Regions from separate parts of the Pseudarthrobacter sp. NPDC058119 genome, predicted to be linked through region 1. Evidence: predicted binding sites of a transcription regulator. Region 1 holds the regulator's gene; the other holds the start of a gene.
The links. Region 1 encodes LexA, which represses DNA repair genes until DNA is damaged. Its sites were predicted from a motif close to TCGAACANNTGTTCGA; they were not measured.
Positions count from the first base shown of each region.

Region 1 (8,728 bases):
GTGGTGGACGTTTCGCACCCCGATCCCGAAGGTCAGATCGCTGCGGTCCGGAAGGTCTTCAGCGAAGTCGACGCGCGCAAGGTCCCTGAGATCATCGTCCTGAACAAGGCCGATGCGGCGGACCCTTTCGTGGTGGAGCGGCTGAAACAGCGCGAGCCGCGGCACGTGGTGGTCTCGGCCAGGACCGGGGAGGGCATCCCGGAACTGCTGAAGGCCATCAGCGAATCCATTCCCCGGCCATCGGTCAAGATGGAGCTGCTTATTCCCTACGACCGCGGAGACCTGATCAGCAAGCTCCACGAGTCAGACGCCGAGATCCTCAGCCTGGACCACATCGAAGCCGGGACCAGGGCTGCGGTGATGGTCCGGGAGGGCCTCGCGTCCGAACTGGAACAATTCGTCGTCAATGACTGATCCCGCTGCCGGCGAAGCTGCGCAGACGGCCGGCGAGCAGTTCGTTATCGAACTGCTCGACCGCGCCGTCGCCGGCATGGGCGGACAAAGCCGCACCGGACAACACGAAATGGCCCGCCAGGTGGCCCGGGCCATCGAAACCGGAAACCACCTCCTGGTCCAGGCCGGCACCGGCACCGGCAAATCGCTGGCCTACCTGGTACCGCTGATCGCCCATGCCCTGGAAAGCAACAAGCCCGCGCTGGTCTCCACGGCGACCCTGGCGCTCCAGACCCAGATTGTGGGGCGGGACCTGCCCCGGCTACTGAAGAACATCACGCCGGCGCTGGACCGGCCGGTCAAGGTGGCCCTGGTCAAGGGCAGGTCCAACTACGTGTGCCGCCACAAGCTTGAAGGCGGGTTCCCGTCCGAGGAACCGTCGGAAGGGCAGCTGTTCTCCCTGGGGGAGGACACCAGTGTTCCGCACTTTGCTGCCTCGGTGGGCGGACCGTCGTCGCAGCTGGGCAAGGAAGTTGTGCGGTTGCGCGAGTGGGCGGAGAAGACGGCCACCGGCGACCGCGACGAGCTGCTGCCTGGCGTGACCGACCGTGCATGGCGGCAGGTTTCCGTTACCTCGATGGAATGCCTCGGGGCCCAAAAATGCCCGATGGCCGCCGAATGCTTCAGCGAGCTTGCCCGGCAGGATGCCGCCGAGGCCGACGTGGTGGTGACCAACCACGCCATGCTGGCCGTGAGCGCGTTTGAGGGACTGGCAGTCCTGCCCGAATACGACGTCGTGGTGGTGGACGAAGCCCACGAACTGCAGGACAGGGTGACCGGTGCCGTGTCCGGGCAGCTGTCCGTCGCCATGGTGCACGCCGCCGCTTCCGGCGCGCGGAAACATACCGCCATTACCGTTGATGCGCTGAACGCCGCAGCTGCCAACCTGGAAATGGCCCTCGCGGGCGCGCCCAACGGGCTGCTCCCCAACGGCCTGAACGATGAGCAACTCGACTGCGTGGACCAGTTGCGTGAAGCGTGCCGGGCTGCGTTGTCCGATTCCAAAGGGGACAGCAACACCACGGCCGACGGCGGGCGGCAGCTGGCGCGTTCCCGGCTAATGCTCATCCTGGAACTTTGCGAGCGGCTGATCGCCGCCCGGGAAAACCGGGAGGTGGTGTGGTTCTCCCGCGCGAGCACCTTCGATCCGGGCCAAGGCTATTCGCAGCCCGATGACAGTGCTCCGGTCCTGGTCAACATTGCACCGCTTTCCGTCGCCGGGCGGCTCCGGGAAGGGCTCTTCGCCGACCATACCGTCGTGCTGACCTCTGCCACCCTGGCGATCGGTTCCGCGTTCGAACCGGCCGCAGGAGGCCTGGGCCTGCTTGGTGACGGCGCGCCCAGCTGGACGGGCGTGGATGTTGGATCGCCCTTTGACTACCCGAAACAGGGCATTCTTTACGTTGCCGGCCACCTGCCCAAGCCTGGCCGGGGTGTCTCCCCGGAGGCCCTGGCCGAACTCGAAGCGCTCATCAAGGCCTCCAACGGGGGAGCGCTCTGCCTGTTCTCGTCGCGGCGGGCGGCTGAGGAAGCTGCCGATGCCCTCCGCCCGAAGCTCGGCATGACTGTCCTCTGCCAGGGGGAGTCGACCATGACCGCCTTGGTCAAACAATTCGCGGACGAACCGGACACCTGCCTCTTCGGAACCATGTCCCTGTGGCAGGGCGTTGATGTTCCCGGTGGATCCTGCCGGCTGGTCGTGATTGACCGCATCCCCTTCCCGCGGCCGGACGACCCACTCATGACGGCGCGTTCGCGTGCCGTGGCGCACGCAGGCGGAAACGGTTTCATGTCTGTTTCCGCCACACATGCTGCCATACGGCTCGCCCAAGGGGCCGGCCGCCTGATCAGGTCAACCGGCGACAAAGGCGTGGTGGCAGTCCTGGACTCGCGGTTGGCCACCGAACGCTATGCGGGATTCCTGCGCGGCGCCCTCCCGCCGTTCTGGGCCACCACTGACCGCGCCAAGGCGCTGGCAGCCCTCAGCAGGCTGGGCGCCCACGCGTCCTGAGATCCGGCGCGTCCTGGGAACCGCCGGACAGCGCCTGCGCGGATGCCGCGCAGGCGTTCGGGGGCTAGAGCGAACGCAGGACCGAGACGACCTTGCCCATGATGGTGGCATGGTCACCCAGGATCGGTTCGTACTGGGTGTTCTGCGGCAGCAGCCAGGTGTGGCCATCGCGCTGGCGGAAGGTCTTTACGGTGGCCTCGTCATCCAGCAGAGCAGCGACAATGTCACCATTGGCGGCGTCGGCCTGGCGCCGCACCACTACCCAGTCGCCGTCGCAAATGGCGGCATCCACCATGGAATCGCCGGCCACCTTGAGCATGAAAAGTTCACCCTGGCCAACCAGCTGGCGGGGCAGCGGCATGACGTCTTCGACGAGTTGTTCGGCAAGGATGGGGCCACCGGCGGCAATCCGGCCGACCAGCGGAACCATGGCTGTGTCCAGTGCGGTGGGCAGCTCCGTGACTGTGGCGCCGCCTCCTGCGGCCTGGGGCGCGGCAGGCGTGCCCCCACCTTTGCCCCCGCCATCGAGCGTGAGCGGCATCAACACTTCCATGGCACGCGGCCGCTTGGGGTCGCGCCGAAGGTAGCCCAGCTTTTCCAGCTGCGAGAGCTGGTGGGTCACGCTTGACAGGCTGGCAAGGCCCACCGTGTCGCCGATTTCCCGCATGGACGGCGGATACCCGTTCTCGTTAACGGAGCGCTGGATGGTCTCGAGGATCTTCTTCTGCCGGGGAGTCAGCCCCTTGGTGGTCCTCTTGGATTGCGGGGCGGTCCTGCCCCCGGCGGCTGCTGCTGCCATATTCGCCATTGCCTTTCGCTTGCCGCCAAACCTTCCGCCGGGCGCTGTTCCGCGGTTCCGGTGGAAGGACTCCCGCTGCCATTGTCAGACCCTGCTGATCAACTTCAGGAGTGGTTGTTCCTGGTTCCAAAACTAGGCCAGCCATAGTGCTTTTTCAAACATTTGTTCTAGCGAGTCTCGACAATGTTCGTTGATAGGTGCTAAAACTAAATCAGCAAAGTTCGAATATGTGTTCTAACCAGTAGATGCCTCCTTCGAATACGCGGCCGGAAGATTGCGCGGCGGCGGTATGGAACGGCAAGGGCGTTGGCGGGCGGACACCCGGGCAGCACGGCAAGTCCAGGAGGGCTTAGTTCATGTCAGCTTTATCACTTCACCAGGTTTCACCTTCGTCTGCACCCCTGCGGCTGACCCGCCGGGGGAGGATCGTCCTGATCGGGGTTCCGCTCGTAGTCCTGGCTGTTCTCCTGCTGTCACTCGCCGGGTTTTTCCATTCCCCGGCCAAGGCCTCGGACTCGGCCGCGGACCTCGCAGTGACCCCCACCGTTACGGTGACGGTACAGCCCGGACAGTCTTTGTGGGCCATTGCCGGTACGGTTGCGCCGGACCGGGACGCCCGCGACGTCGTGGCAGACATCGTCCAGCTCAACAACCTCGACGCCGGCACCGTCCTTCCGGGCCAGCAGCTGTTCGTTCCCACGCACTGAGTGGGCTGCCGGGGCTGGGCGGCAACCGTCACATTTTCCGGCGGTTGCCGCGGCAACTAAACTGTTCAGGTGAACCAGCAGCTAGAACGTCTGAACCGGCTTCCCCTCCGCAGCAACCTTCGCGGCCTGACTCCCTATGGGGCCCCCCAGCTGGACGTCCCCATCCTGCTGAACGTCAACGAAAACACCCATGGTGTTCCCGCCGATGTGCGGGCAGCCATTAGCGCTGCCGTTACGGAAGCCGCCGCGGGCCTCAATCGCTACCCGGACCGCGAGTTCACGGCGCTGCGTAAGGCCCTGGCGGAATACCTCGGGCATGGGCTCGACGAAACCAACCTGTGGGCAGCGAACGGTTCGAATGAGGTCCTGCAGCAGATCCTCCAGGCGTTTGGCGGCCCGGGCCGCACCGCCCTCGGTTTCCCGCCCACGTACTCCATGTACCCGTTGCTGGCCAGCGGAACGGACACGCAGTACATCACCGGGGAACGCGCGGAAGGCTATGACCTCAGCGCCGAGTCCGCCGCGCGCCAGGTCAAGGAACTCCAGCCGAACATCGTGTTCCTCTGCTCGCCCAACAATCCCACCGGGACCGGGCTCGGACTGGACGTCGTGGAAGCTGTCTACGACGCCGGCGCGGACAGCCAGGCCATCGTCATCGTCGATGAGGCCTATCACGAGTTCGCACACGACGGAACGCCCAGCGCACTGACGCTCCTGCCCGGCCGTGAGCGGCTCATCGTCTCCCGCACCATGAGCAAGGCCTTCGCCCTGGCCGGTGCACGGCTCGGCTATATGGCCGCCGCCCCCGAGGTGGCCGATGCCCTGCGGCTGGTGCGCCTGCCGTACCACCTGTCCGCCATCACCCAGGCCACCGCCCTTGCGGCCCTTGAACACCGCGAAGCGCTGATGGCCGACGTCCAGGACATCAAGAAGCAGCGGGACCGCATCGTGGCCGAGCTGATCCGGATGGGACTTAAGCCCGCAGCGTCGGACTCCAACTACGTGTTTTTCGGCGGCCTGGAAAACCCGCACCAGGTTTGGCAGGAACTCCTTGACGCCGGCGTGCTCATCCGGGATGTGGGCATCCCCGGCCACCTCCGGGTTACGGCGGGCACTGAGGCGGAAACCACAGCGTTCCTGGCCTCCCTGGAACGCATCCTTGCCGGCCACGCCGCGCTTCACGCCTAGACTGGATATTGCGGCGCTGGACGCCTTGAACCACTTCTTCTCCCACAAAGGATCCCTTCACCATGAGTTCAACCGGATCGAATACGGCTGCAGCCCGGACCGCCCGCATGGAGCGTGCCACCAGCGAGTCCTCCGTACTCGTGGAGATCAACCTGGACGGCACGGGAGTCTCGGACATCGACACCTCGGTGCCGTTCTACGACCACATGCTGACGGCCCTGTGCAAGCACTCGTTGATCGACATGACGGTCAAGGCCACCGGGGACACCCACATCGACGTCCACCACACCGTTGAGGACGTCGCCATCACCTTCGGTGAAGTCCTGCGGACCGCCCTCGGCAACAAAGCGGGCATTCGCCGGTTCGGTGAGGCCACGGTGCCGCTGGACGAGGCCCTGGCGAACGCAGTGGTGGACGTTTCCGGCCGCCCCTACCTGGTGCACGGCGGTGAGCCCGCCGGCCAGGAATACCACCTCATTGGCGGCCACTTCACCGGCTCCCTGACCCGGCATGTGTTTGAAGCCATCACGCTGCACGCCGGCATCTGTCTGCACATGAACGTGCTGGCCGGCCGGGACCCCCACCACATCGTTGAAGCCCAATTCAAAGCCTTTGCCCGCGCCCTCCGCGCCGCCGTCGAACCCGACCCCAGGGTTGAGGGCATTCCCTCCACCAAGGGTGCGCTGTGAGTGGCCAGGAACTGAGGGACGGGGCAATCATCGACCCCTCGGCGTCGCGCAGGCTGCCGTCACCCGAGGGCAAGCCCACCGTCACGGTGCTTGACTACGGTTCCGGGAACGTCAGGTCCGCGGTACGCGCCCTCGAGCGCGCCGGCGCGGAAGTGATCCTGAGCGCCAAACCGGAGGATGTCCTGAACGCGGACGGCCTGGTGGTGCCCGGCGTCGGCGCGTTCGAAACCGTGATGCGCGAACTCAAAGCCGTGGACGGCATCCGGCTCATCGGCCGGCGCGTGGCCGGCGGACGTCCGGTGCTTGGCATCTGCGTTGGCCTGCAGGTCCTGTTCGAAGCCGGCGTGGAACACGGCACCGAAGCCCAGGGCATCGGTGAATGGCCCGGAAAGGTGGAGGCACTTCCGGCTGAGGTCGTACCGCACATGGGCTGGAACACCGTCAAGGTCCCTGAAGGCTCAAAGCTCTTTGCCGGCGTCGAAAACGAACGGTTCTATTTCGTGCACTCCTACGGCGTGCAGGAGTGGAACTTCGACGTCATCCAGCCGCGGATGGCACCGCCCCTGGTGACCTGGTCCGAGCACGGCGGCCCGTTCATCGCCGCCGTCGAAAACGGCCCGCTCTGCGCAACCCAGTTCCACCCCGAAAAATCCGGAGATGCCGGCGCGCGGCTCCTGCGCAACTGGGTGGAGGGCCTGCGCAGGCCGGACGCCGCTGGTTCCGGTGCCCCGGCGAACGCCGGCAGTGTCGCCTAGATGTGGTCCGTACTCCTGATGGGCCTCGCCGGCCTGCTGATTGGCGGCGGCATTTCGTTCCGGCAGCAGGCCAGGCCCCTGTGGCTCCAGGTGTCGTTCTATGTCCTGGCTGCCATGGCACTGGTTGCCGCCTACCTGCTCACGCTGCCGGGTAATTGACCGTCCAGGGGCGGCACGGAGCATTGACGCCACCGGGCGGCCCCGTTTTAGTCCTAACCGAAGAACCAACACCGAGGATGAGTATGACCACCGCACATGACCTGCCGGTACTTGAACTCCTGCCCGCCGTCGACGTCGTCAACGGCCAGGCCGTCCGGCTGGTCCAGGGCGAGGCGGGCAGCGAAACCAGTTACGGAACACCGCTCGAGGCTGCGTTGAACTGGCAGCAGCAGGGTGCCGAATGGGTCCACCTGGTTGACCTGGACGCAGCCTTCGGACGCGGTTCCAACGCCGACCTGCTCCGCGAGGTGGTGGGCAGGCTGGACATCAAGGTGGAGCTCTCGGGCGGCCTCCGCGACGACGAAACCCTGGAGGCAGCGCTTGACCTGGGCGTCGCCCGGGTCAACCTGGGGACCGCGGCACTGGAAAACCCCGACTGGACCGCACGGGCCATCGAGCGCTTCGGCGACAAGATCGCCGTCGGCCTTGACGTCCGGGGCACCACCCTGGCCGGCCGAGGCTGGACGAAGGAAGGCGGGGACCTGTGGGACGTCCTGGGCCGCCTGGAGGAGGCCGGCTGTGCCCGCTACGTGGTCACGGATGTGACCAAGGACGGCACTTTGCAGGGCCCCAACGTTGAACTGCTGCGCCAGATGGTGGAGAAGACCGGTAAGCCCGTGGTGGCGTCCGGCGGCATTTCCAGCCTCGACGACCTCAAGGTCCTCCGCTCGCTTGTCCCCCTCGGCGTCGAAGGCGCCATTGTGGGCAAGGCACTCTATGCCGGTGCCTTCACGCTGCCCGAAGCCCTCGACGTCGCCGGCCGCCGCTAGGCCCGGGGAAGCAGCCCGGCCATGCCCAGCTCCGAAGAACCGCAAAGCCCTCCCGCCCGCCAACTGCCCGGCCACATCGCGGCGGCGCTGGCCGGCGCCGGCGGTGCCACGGATTCCGCGGGCCAGCCATGGGCCGGCCGCAGCCTCGCCGGGGATGATGCGAAAATCCACAACTTCGAGGACGACGACGGAACGGCCGACGCCGGCTATCTCGCCGCAATTGCCGCCCTCCGGGAGGGGCGGGGCGACGAGGCGGACGTCGTTGCCGCACTGGCCACGGCCCGCGTCTTCATTCCCATCGTGGCCCAGTTGGCCGAAGAGGCCGCCACCGAACATGGGCTGCACGCGGACAAGCAGGCGGACATGGCATTGGTGACGCTCAAGGCCGCCGACGGCAGGACCGCACTGCCGGCATTCACGTCAGCGGCCGCGCTGGCCGCATGGCATCCAGACGCCCGCCCGGTAGCCGTCTATGCCGCCCGGGCGGCGCTCTCCGCGGTCGCCGAAGGGGCGGAACTCCTGGTGCTGGACCCGGGCGCGGATGTGACGTTCGTGGTGCGCCGGCCCGGCGTCTGGGCCCTCGCCAAGCAGCACGGCTGGACCCCCTCCTACGGTGACAGGGATCTGGCCGCCGAAATGGGCAGTGCCGCTTCTGGTTTCGCGGCCGTCCGCGGCGTCGAGCTGCTGCCTGGCAGGGGAGTGGCCACCCTGGCTGCCGACGGGACCATCGTCCCCGGTGGCGGTACTGGGCCGGAATTGCAGGTGGTGCTGTACCTCGAGGACGGCCTGGACGCGGCCGGTGTTCAGGAACTGGTAGCAGGCCTGCAGGCGGAGTGGTCCCGGAATGTATTGTTTGGGGAGCGCGTCGATTCCCTTGAAATCAAACTGAGGCGCGCTCCCGACCAGCCGCCAGCCTGATGGGTGATCCCCGCCGGGGCTGCGGCGCATCCTGAAGGACCGCTTTCGTGAATTTCGCTCTCTACCGGGAGTTGCTTGCCGTCCGGCCCATCCGCCGGCTGCTGCTGGTGGGCATGGTGGCCCGTATCCCGCACTCGGCTGCCGGCGTTCTGCTCACCCTGCACATCGTCCTCACCCTGGGCCAGGGATACGCAGCCGCCGGAGCCGCCGCTGCCGTCA
Region 1 is NZ_JBHVTN010000002.1:582,919-591,646, forward strand. Features, by position in the region: gene hflX (GTPase HflX) at 1-414, shown strand, start outside; gene ACFVTD_RS07645 (ATP-dependent DNA helicase) at 407-2,464, shown strand; gene lexA (transcriptional repressor LexA) at 2,529-3,263, opposite strand; gene ACFVTD_RS07655 (LysM peptidoglycan-binding domain-containing protein) at 3,620-3,970, shown strand; gene ACFVTD_RS07660 (histidinol-phosphate transaminase) at 4,040-5,158, shown strand; gene hisB (imidazoleglycerol-phosphate dehydratase HisB) at 5,221-5,847, shown strand; gene hisH (imidazole glycerol phosphate synthase subunit HisH) at 5,844-6,602, shown strand; gene ACFVTD_RS07675 (hypothetical protein) at 6,603-6,761, shown strand; gene priA (bifunctional 1-(5-phosphoribosyl)-5-((5-phosphoribosylamino)methylideneamino)imidazole-4-carboxamide isomerase/phosphoribosylanthranilate isomerase PriA) at 6,845-7,591, shown strand; gene ACFVTD_RS07685 (SseB family protein) at 7,613-8,509, shown strand; gene ACFVTD_RS07690 (MFS transporter) at 8,557-8,728, shown strand, end outside.

Region 2 (8,728 bases), on a different contig from region 1:
ATGCAGCTGGGCGGCCAGCTGCGGCGCCTGGAGAGCGGCGCTCCGGACCAGGACGGACAGCACGGGGTTCTGCTTCTGCGGCATGGCCGAGGAGACACCCCGCCCGGCGGCCCGCGGCTCGGCGACCTCAGCCACCTCGGGCCGGCTCAGGAACAGGACGTCCGCGGCGATCTTGCCGCAGGCGTCCAGCACGGATGCCAGGGCATGGCCCAGGGAGGTGATGGCCAGGCGGTTGATGTGCCAGGGGGCAGCGGCCGGGGCCAGACCCAGCTGGGACGCCAGGGCGTCGGCCAGGGTGAACGGTGTGGCGTCGGAGCCATCCGTCAGCACGGTTCCGGCAGCGAGGGTTCCCGCCGCGCCGCCGAACTGGACCGGGAATCCGAGGCTTTCCAGTTGCCGCCCCGCGGCGGCCAGGCCCTGGAACCACTGTGCGGCCCGCAGCCCGAACGTATACGGAAGCGAATGCTGCGTCAGGCTCCTGCCCACGCACAGCGTGTCCGCATGCTGTCCGGCAAGGTGCGCGAGCGCCGTCGTGGTGGCTTTCAGGTCCGCCAGCACCGCGTGGACGGTGTTGCGGGCCAGCAGCATCAGGGCGGTGTCCAGCACGTCCTGGCTGGTCAGCGAGGTGTGCACGGCCTTCGCGGCCCCCACGCCGGCGGCATCGAGCGCCGCCACGTTCTTCCGGAGGTCCGCCAGCAGCGGGATCACCGGGTTGCCGCCGCCCTGGGTGCGCAGCGCGATACCGGCCAGGTCGTAGCGGCCGGCCTCGGCAGCGGAGGCGACGACGGCGGCCGAACCTGCAGGGGCCAGCCCGGCCCGTTGCAGCACGGCTGCCCAGCCGGCTTCGACGGCGAGGATGGCCGCCAGCACTGCCCGGTCCCCCGTCAGCGCCGCCACCAACGGCGACGCTGAGACGGGGGTGAGCAGGCCGGCGTCGGCCTCTTCCGCGAAGGCGCGCAGGTCTCCCAGGGCGGCGGCGTGCGTCACTGGAAGTCCAGGAAGACCGTCTCGCCCTCACCCTGGAGGCGGATGTCCCAGGTGAGGCCGCCGTCAGCGTCGCGGCGCGCGATGAGCGTCTGGCGGCGCTCCGGGTCCAGTGAGCTGAGCAGGGGGTCGTTGGCCAGTGCCTCGGTGTCCTCCGGCAGGTAGATGCGGGTGAACAGCCGGTTGGTCAGGCCGCGGGCGAAGAGCGCCACCGAAATGAACGGCGCCGCGCCGGGCTTGGTGGGGCCGGGGTTGACGGTGGTGAAGGTGAAGACGCCCGTGTTGCCGACGGCGCCGCGGCCCCAGCCGGTGAAGGTGTAGCCGTCGCGGACCAGGGAACCGGTGCGCTGGACAACCTTGCCCTCGCCGTCCGGCTGCCAGATTTCCAGGATGGCGTCCGGGATGGTGTGGCCGGCGCCGTCGTACACGGTGCCCTGCAGGCGGATGGAGCCCGGGAAGCCGGGGGGCAGGAGTTCGTTGTCCTTCTCGAACGGGAGCGCGTAGCCGTAGAACGGGCCCACGGTCTGGCCGGGGGTGGGTACCAGTTTGGTCATCTTTCCTACTCCTCGTCGCCTGCGGCGCCGAGCGCCTCGTTTTCGGTCCAGGTCCGCTTCGGGCCGGTCAGGACGATGTCCCAGTTGTAGCCCAGCGCCCATTCGGGCTCGGTGATGCTGTGGTCATAGGTGGCCACCAGCCGGTCGCGGGCATCCTGGTCCACGATGGTCTGGTAGATCGGGTCCAGCGGGAACAGCTGGTCACCGGGGAAGTACATCTGGGTGATGATGCGCTGGGTGAACTCGGTGCCGAACAGCGAGAAGTGGATGTGTGCCGGCCGCCAGGCGTTCAGGTGGTTCTTCCACGGGTACGCGCCGGGCTTGATGGTGATGAACCGGTAGGAGCCGTCCGGGCCCGTGATGCAGCGGCCGATTCCCGTGAAGTTGGGGTCGATGGGCGCGGGGTGCTGGTCGCGCTTGTGGATGTAGCGGCCGGAGGAGTTGGCCTGCCAGATCTCCACGAGCTGGCCCGCCACCGGCCGGCCGTCGCCGTCCAGGACCTTGCCGGTGACGATGATCCGCTCACCGAGGGGCTCGCCGTTGTGCTGGATGGTCAGGTCCGATTCCAGGGCGTGCACGTCCTGGTGCCCAAAGGCCGGCGAGTAGAGCTCGATGGTTTCCGGGTCGGCGTGCTGCAGGCTTTTGGTGGGGTGGCGCAGGATGCTGCTGCGGTACGGCGGGTAGTCCAGCCGGGGCTGGATCTCCGGCTGGCCGCCGTCCTTGAGCGCGCGCCGGTAGGCCTCGCCGATGGCGTTGATCTCTGCGCTGAGGTCCGCCTGCGACTCGCTGGCCTGGTCCAGGGGCTGGTGGGCAGCCTTCGGTTCGGCCGGGGGCACGAGCTCCTCCGACTCCAGCTCGGCGTTGATGTCGTCCTTCACGGCTGGCTCCTTTCTGATCTGTTGGGTGTGTTGCGTCTGGGTGGTGCGGGTTTAAGTGGTGCGGTGCAGCGAGTCGTACTGGACCGCGTGCCGCACCGGGGCGTTGGGTGCGCCGTAGCCGTCGTAGCCGCCGCGGCGTTCCACCATTTCGAAGAACACGCTGCCCACGGTCGCGGTGTAGAAGTGCAGGAACTCGCCGTCGGCATCCCGGTCGAAGAGCAGGTTGAGCTCCTGAAGCGTGGCCAGGAATCCGGGTTCCAGATCGAACCGGGCGTCCAGGTCCTCGTAATAGTTGGCAGGGATCTGGAGGAATTCCAGGCCGCGCTCCCGGGCGGCACGGGCGGTGGCCACCAGGTCCTCCACGGCGAAGGCAATGTGTTCCTGGTAGGTCTTGCGGGCCTCGTTCCGGGCCTGCTGGATGGGGGCGAGGTTCAGGACCAGCCGCACCGCGCCGTCAGAGGTCTGCATGACCTGCGAGCGCACCAGGCCGCTGGGGCTGGGAACCTCGGCGAAGGGCTGCGGCTCCAGGGCCAGGGCGCTGGTGTAGAAGAGGACAGCTTCATCGAAGTGCTGCCACGGCTGGGCCAGGTTGACGTGGTCAATGACCGCCGTGGTTCCGGCGGACGGGTGTTCCAGCCCTTCGCCGAATTCGTGCGTCCACGCCGCCGTGCCGTCCGGGCTGCCCTGGCAGAGGAAGATTTCAGTGGAGTCAGGTGCGGCGATGCCCTGGAACACTTCCTCGTCCGCCTGGACCTTCCGGGCCACCACGGGGGCCTTGAGCTGCTGGGCGCGCGCTGAGGCAATGACGGGGGAATCGACGTCGAACCCCAGCGCGGCGATGGCCGGTTCCGCGTGCTGCGCCGCCTGTTCGTTGATGATCACCCGGGCCTGGCCCATGGTCCAGAGCTGGACGTCCTTGGTCCGGTGACGGCCTTCGAACTGGAAACCGAGCTGGCCCAGGAGCTTCTCCAACTGGACGGTGTCGTCGGCCTTGACCTCGGCGAAGTTGAACCCGGCGGGCTCGTTCACTTTGGGCAGGGTGGCCAGTTCCATGGGATAACGACGGCGGAGCGCTGCTGCGTTGCCGGGCGCGGCTTCGGTGCCGGCGAGCCATTTGGCGCTTTGCTCCTCCAGCCAGATCAGGGAGCGCATCGCATCCACGGCGGTGCGTTCCACGTCGGACTGGCGGAAGACGTCGTTGAAGACCTCGAGCGAAACCGGCCCCGTGTAGCCGGCGCGGACCACGTGCCCCATGAACCTGGCAAGTTCGAACTGCCCCTCGCCCGGGAAGACCCGGTAGTGGCGGCTCCAGGACAGCACGTCCATGGAGAGCTTGGGGGCGTCCGCCACCTGGACGAAGAAGATCTTCTCCGGGTTGAACGCCTCGATGTGGGATGTTTCCCAGTCGCGGGAGAGGATGTGGAAGGAGTCCAGGCAGGTGCCCAGGTTGGGGTGGTCCACCATCTCCACCAAGCGGTGGGCGTGCTCGTAGTCGTTGACGTACTTGCCCCACGCCAGGGCCTCGTAGGCCACCTTGACGCCGTGGTCCCCGGCCAGGTTTGCCAGCTGCGCCAGCTGTTCGGCGCGGACGCCGTCGTCGTCGATGGTTGCGGTAGCTACGTTGGAGCAGACCAGGATGGTGTCCATGCCCAGGCGTTCCATGAGCTTGAACTTGGCCTCCGCGCGGCGGAGGTTGGCCTTGAGCAGGTCCGGCGTGACGCCGTCGAAGTCCCTGAACGGCTGGTACAGGTCCAGGCCAAGGCCCAGGTCCGCGGCCATCTTCCGCACGTCCTCGGGGCTGAGCGGGGACGTGACCAGGTCCTGTTCAAAGATCTCGATCCCGTCGAAGCCGGCGATGGCGCAGGCCTGCATCTTTTCCTTGAGGGTGCCGGAGAGGCAGACGGTGGCGATTCCGGTGCGCATCAGGCGGCCACCTCCTCGGCGGCCACGAGTTCCAGGAAGTGTGAGCGCATCCGGTCCGGGTCGGCGTCCAGCCCGGTGAAGATCCGGAAGGCGTCGGCTGCCTGGCCTACCGCCATCCGGCCGCCGTCCAGGACCTCGCAGCCCTTGGCGCGGGCGCCGCGGACCAGTTCGGTGTCGATGGGGCGGTAGACGATGTCCGCCACCCAATGCCGGCGCTCCAGCAAGTCCATATCCAGCGGAACTCCCGGGTGGGCTGCCATGCCCACCGGCGTGCAGTGCACCAGGCCGTCGGCCGCGTGCATCAGCTGCGGCAGCTCCGTCGTCGTGCGTGCCGTGACGGTGCGGCCCGGGAAGAACCCTGCCAGTTCGGCGGCGCGCTCTGCGGCGCGCTGGGGATCCATGTCCACCAGGTCCAGGGATTGCACGCCGGCGCTGAGCAGGGCGTAGGCGACCGCGGAGCCGGCACCTCCTGCGCCGAGCTGCACCACGCGGTCCAGCCGGGCGCCGGGCAGGCCCGATGCCAGGGCGGAGGCGAAGCCGGAGAAGTCCGTGTTGTGGCCGATGAAGCGGCCGTCCCGGATGACCACGGTGTTCACTGCACCGAGCCGGCGCGCGTCCGGGCTGACCTCGTCAAGGTGCTGCAGGACCAGTTGCTTGCACGGGTGGGTGATGTTCAACCCGTTGAATCCCAGGGTGCGGGCGCTCCGCAGGATGTCGCCCACCGCCTCTCCGGTCAATCCCAGCTCGAGCAGGTCGATGGGCCGGTACAGGTAGCGCAGGCCCTGCACGTCACCTTCCCGTTCGTGCATGGGCGGCGTGAGCGATGGCGTGACGCCGTCACCGACCAGTCCCACCAGGTAGGACTCAGTTCGAATGCTCATGCGTGCAGCTCCTTTGGTACGGCACCGGGCAGGCGCGGAACTCTGGCCGCGCTGCGGGGTGATAGGGATTACAGTACAACAGATGTTCACTTATCGCACTAATGTTCTTTATACGAACAAATTAGGGCGTAAAGTTGCTTCGACTCCAGGTCCGCTAGCGTTGCGGCAGCCTGGCCGCCAGCTCGGCGGCGGCCTCCTGCAGCAGCGGAACATGGGCAATCAAGTCCTCCAGGTCCAGCCGGAAGACGGGAACCGCCGTCGCCAGTGAGGCGAAGGCATGGCCCTGGCTGTTGAGCAGCGGCACCGCCACCGCCCGCATGCCGGCCTCATTCTCTTCGTCCATCACGGCGTAGCCCTGCCGGCGGACCTGGGCAATCTCGGCCCTGAACGCCTCCCGGTCCGTGATGGACTTCCCGGTCAGCGGCTCGAGCGGCAACTCCGCCAGGAGCTTTTCGCGCTCCGCGTCCTCAGCAAATGCCACCAGGGCCTTGCCGACTGCGGTGGTGGACAGGGAGCCCAGGTGGCCGGGATCGCTGGTCACGCGGAAGATCTGCGGGCCGTCCACCTTGCTGACGGTGAGATGGTGGAGGCCGTCGCGGACGCTGAGGATGGTAGCCTCGCCGGTTTCGGCGGTCACCCTGCGCAACACCGGCATGGCCGTGCCGGCGAAACCGTGGTGGTTGGAAACGCGCTGGCCCAGCTGGAAGATCCGGAGGCCAAGGTGGTACCGGCGGCCATCCGGCTCATAGTCCACGAATCCGTCGCGTGCCAGCGATCCGAGCAGGCGGTAGGTAGTGCTGAACGGCAGTTCGGCCCGGCGGGATATCTCGGCGGCACTGGCACCGCGCGGCTCCTCTCCCAGCAGTACCAGCAGGCCCAGGGCTTTGCCCACCATGTCGGTCCGGTCCGCCTTTTTCGCCCCCGCGCCGGCTCCGCCATCGGGCTCCCCGGCCAGCGCGGCAGGGTCCGGCTGAACGTCGTCGTTGATTGTGGCTTGGTTCACACTCATGTCTTGATATTGCCACAATGTGAGAGCTATTTCTAGATGGTGATTATTTCCTTGACAGGTGACTGTCCTCACAGTCATAGTTTCTGTATCGCACAAGTAGCTCCCACCATGTGGCTACCCCTGCCGGGTCTTTCCACCGGACTCCAGCCGCACCCCCGCCCGCACCAAGGCAACGGCGGCTGCGACCCCCAGATCCATCCGCGACAATGTCGTCACACCAAAGGAACACCATGAGCCAGACACTTCCGTCCGCCGGGGAGGGCGCCCTCACCAACGCCGGGACGCCCAAGAGGGCCGCCGTCGCCAGCTTCCTGGGCAGCGCCGTCGAATACTACGACTTCTTCATCTTCGGCTCCGCCGCAGCACTGATCTTCCCCACGGTCTTCTTCCCCAATGCCGATGCGAACGCCGCCATAATGTCTTTCGCGACCTTCGGGTTCGCCTACGTGGCACGGCCCATCGGCGCCATCATCCTGGGCCACTTCGGCGACCGCGTGGGACGCCGGAAGGTCCTGATGTTCACCCTGCTGCTCATGGGTGCCTCCACCTTCGTCATCGGCTGCCTGCCCGACTTCCACACCGTCGGCTGGTGGGCTCCGGCGCTGCTGGTGCTGGCCCGTCTCTGCCAGGGCCTCTCCGCGGCAGGCGAGCAGGCAGGCGCCTCCTCCATGACCCTGGAGCACGCCCCGGACAACCGCCGCTCCTTCTTCACTTCCTGGACCCTCACCGGCACCCAGGGCGGCCAGATCCTCGCCGCCCTGGTGTTCATCCCCGTCCTGGCACTGCCGGATGAGATCAAGTTCGGCATCGGCTGGCGCATCCCCTTCTGGCTCAGCGCCGTCGTGGTCGTGGTGGCGTTCCTCATCCGCCGCACCCTGCACGAACCTCCCGCGTTCGAGGAAGCCCGGAAGAACGCCGAGATCGCCAAGCTTCCCGTCGCGGACCTGCTCAAGGGCCACTGGCGCGACGTCCTCCGCGTCATCTGCTGCGCCTTCATCGCCGCCGTCTCCACCGTGTTCGGCACCCTGGCCATCAGCTACGCCAAGACCGTGGCCGGCGTGGACGGCACCACCACCCTCTGGCTGGTCGTGGCCGCCAATATCGTGGCCCTGGGCACGCAGCCGCTCTTCGGAATGCTGGCGGACAGGATCGGCCGCAAGCCCGTCTTCATCTACGGTGCCCTGGCCAGCGCCATCCTGACCCCCGTGTTCCTGCTCAGCCTGGAATCCGGCAGCGTCCCGCTGATGTTCCTTGCCGCCATCGGCTACTTCTCCGGCGGCTACGCAGCAGCCAACGCCGTCTGGCCGTCCTTCTACGCCGAGATGTTCAGCACCAAGGTCCGCTTCTCCGGCCTGGCCATCGGCACCCAGTTGGGCTTCCTGATGGCAGGGTTCGCCCCGGCAATCGTTGCTGCCATGGGCGGCATCAAGCCCGGCGGCTGGGTCCAGATCAGCATCTTCACCGCCATCATCTGCGCCGTTGCAGCCGTGTCCGCCCTGACGGCCCGGGAGTCCTTCCGGACGCCCACCAAGCTGCTCGGCCTGAAGTAGGAGCGTTCACTCCCGCCCAGTTACATAGCCACAAAAGCCCGCCGCCTCCTCGAAAACCAGGGGCGGCGGGCTTTCCGTGCGGTGGCGCCGGGGGGAAGCGGGAGTAACTGGGCAGGAATGCACGGCGCCCTTAGCTCCGGCCGGTCTCCAGTACCGAGGCGAGGTCGAAGTTCACCGGCTCCTCCAGCTGTGCGTACGTGCAGGTTTCCGGGTCCCGGTCCGGCCGCCAGCGGTTGAACTGGGCGGTGTGGCGGAACCGGTCGCCCTCCATATGGTCGTAGCGGACCTCCACCACCAGTTCGGGCCGCAGGGGCACGAAGGACAGGTCCTTCCCGGCGCTCCAGCGGCTGCCCTCGGCGTTGCGCGGCGTCCGTTCGCCTTCCTCCTGCTTTGCCCACGCCCAGGGGTGGTTGTCGAAGTCCGTCACCAGCGGCTGCAGTTCCTGGAACAGCTCCTGCCGGCGCTTCATCGGGAAGGCGCCGATCACGCCCACGCTGGCCAGGCCGCCGTCGTCCTTGTAGAGCCCCAGCAGCAGCGAGCCGATAGCGTCCGGCCCGCTCTTGTGCAGGCGGTAGCCGGCCACCACGCAGTCCGCGGTCCGCTCGTGCTTGACCTTGAACATCACCCGCTTGTCCGGCTCGTACCGGCCGTCCAGCCGCTTGGCCACGATGCCGTCCAGGCCGGCCCCCTCGAACTGCTCGAACCACTGCGCGGCGGTGTCCTTATCCGTGGTGGCGGCGGTGAGGTGGACCGGTGCGTTGCTGCCGGCGAGCGCCTTCTCCAGCGCGGCCCGGCGCTCCGAAAAGGGCCGTCCGGTGTAGTCGTCGTCACCCAGGGCCAGGAGGTCGAAGGCCACGAAGCTTGCGGGAGTCTGTTCCGACAGCATCTTTACCCGGCTGGCGGCAGGGTGGATGCGTTGCTGCAGCGTGTCGAAGTCCAGCCGGTCCCC
Region 2 is NZ_JBHVTN010000004.1:238,057-246,784, reverse strand. Features, by position in the region: gene ACFVTD_RS11125 (lyase family protein) at 1-987, opposite strand, end outside; gene pcaG (protocatechuate 3,4-dioxygenase subunit alpha) at 984-1,538, opposite strand; gene pcaH (protocatechuate 3,4-dioxygenase subunit beta) at 1,544-2,416, opposite strand; gene ACFVTD_RS11110 (bifunctional sugar phosphate isomerase/epimerase/4-hydroxyphenylpyruvate dioxygenase family protein) at 2,468-4,339, opposite strand; gene ACFVTD_RS11105 (shikimate dehydrogenase) at 4,339-5,220, opposite strand; gene ACFVTD_RS11100 (IclR family transcriptional regulator) at 5,375-6,229, opposite strand; gene ACFVTD_RS11095 (MFS transporter) at 6,460-7,779, shown strand; gene ACFVTD_RS11090 (ATP-dependent DNA ligase) at 7,910-8,728, opposite strand, start outside.
Region 2: a site for LexA is predicted at 5,295-5,310, ahead of ACFVTD_RS11105 (shikimate dehydrogenase). Genes of this name have one in related genera too.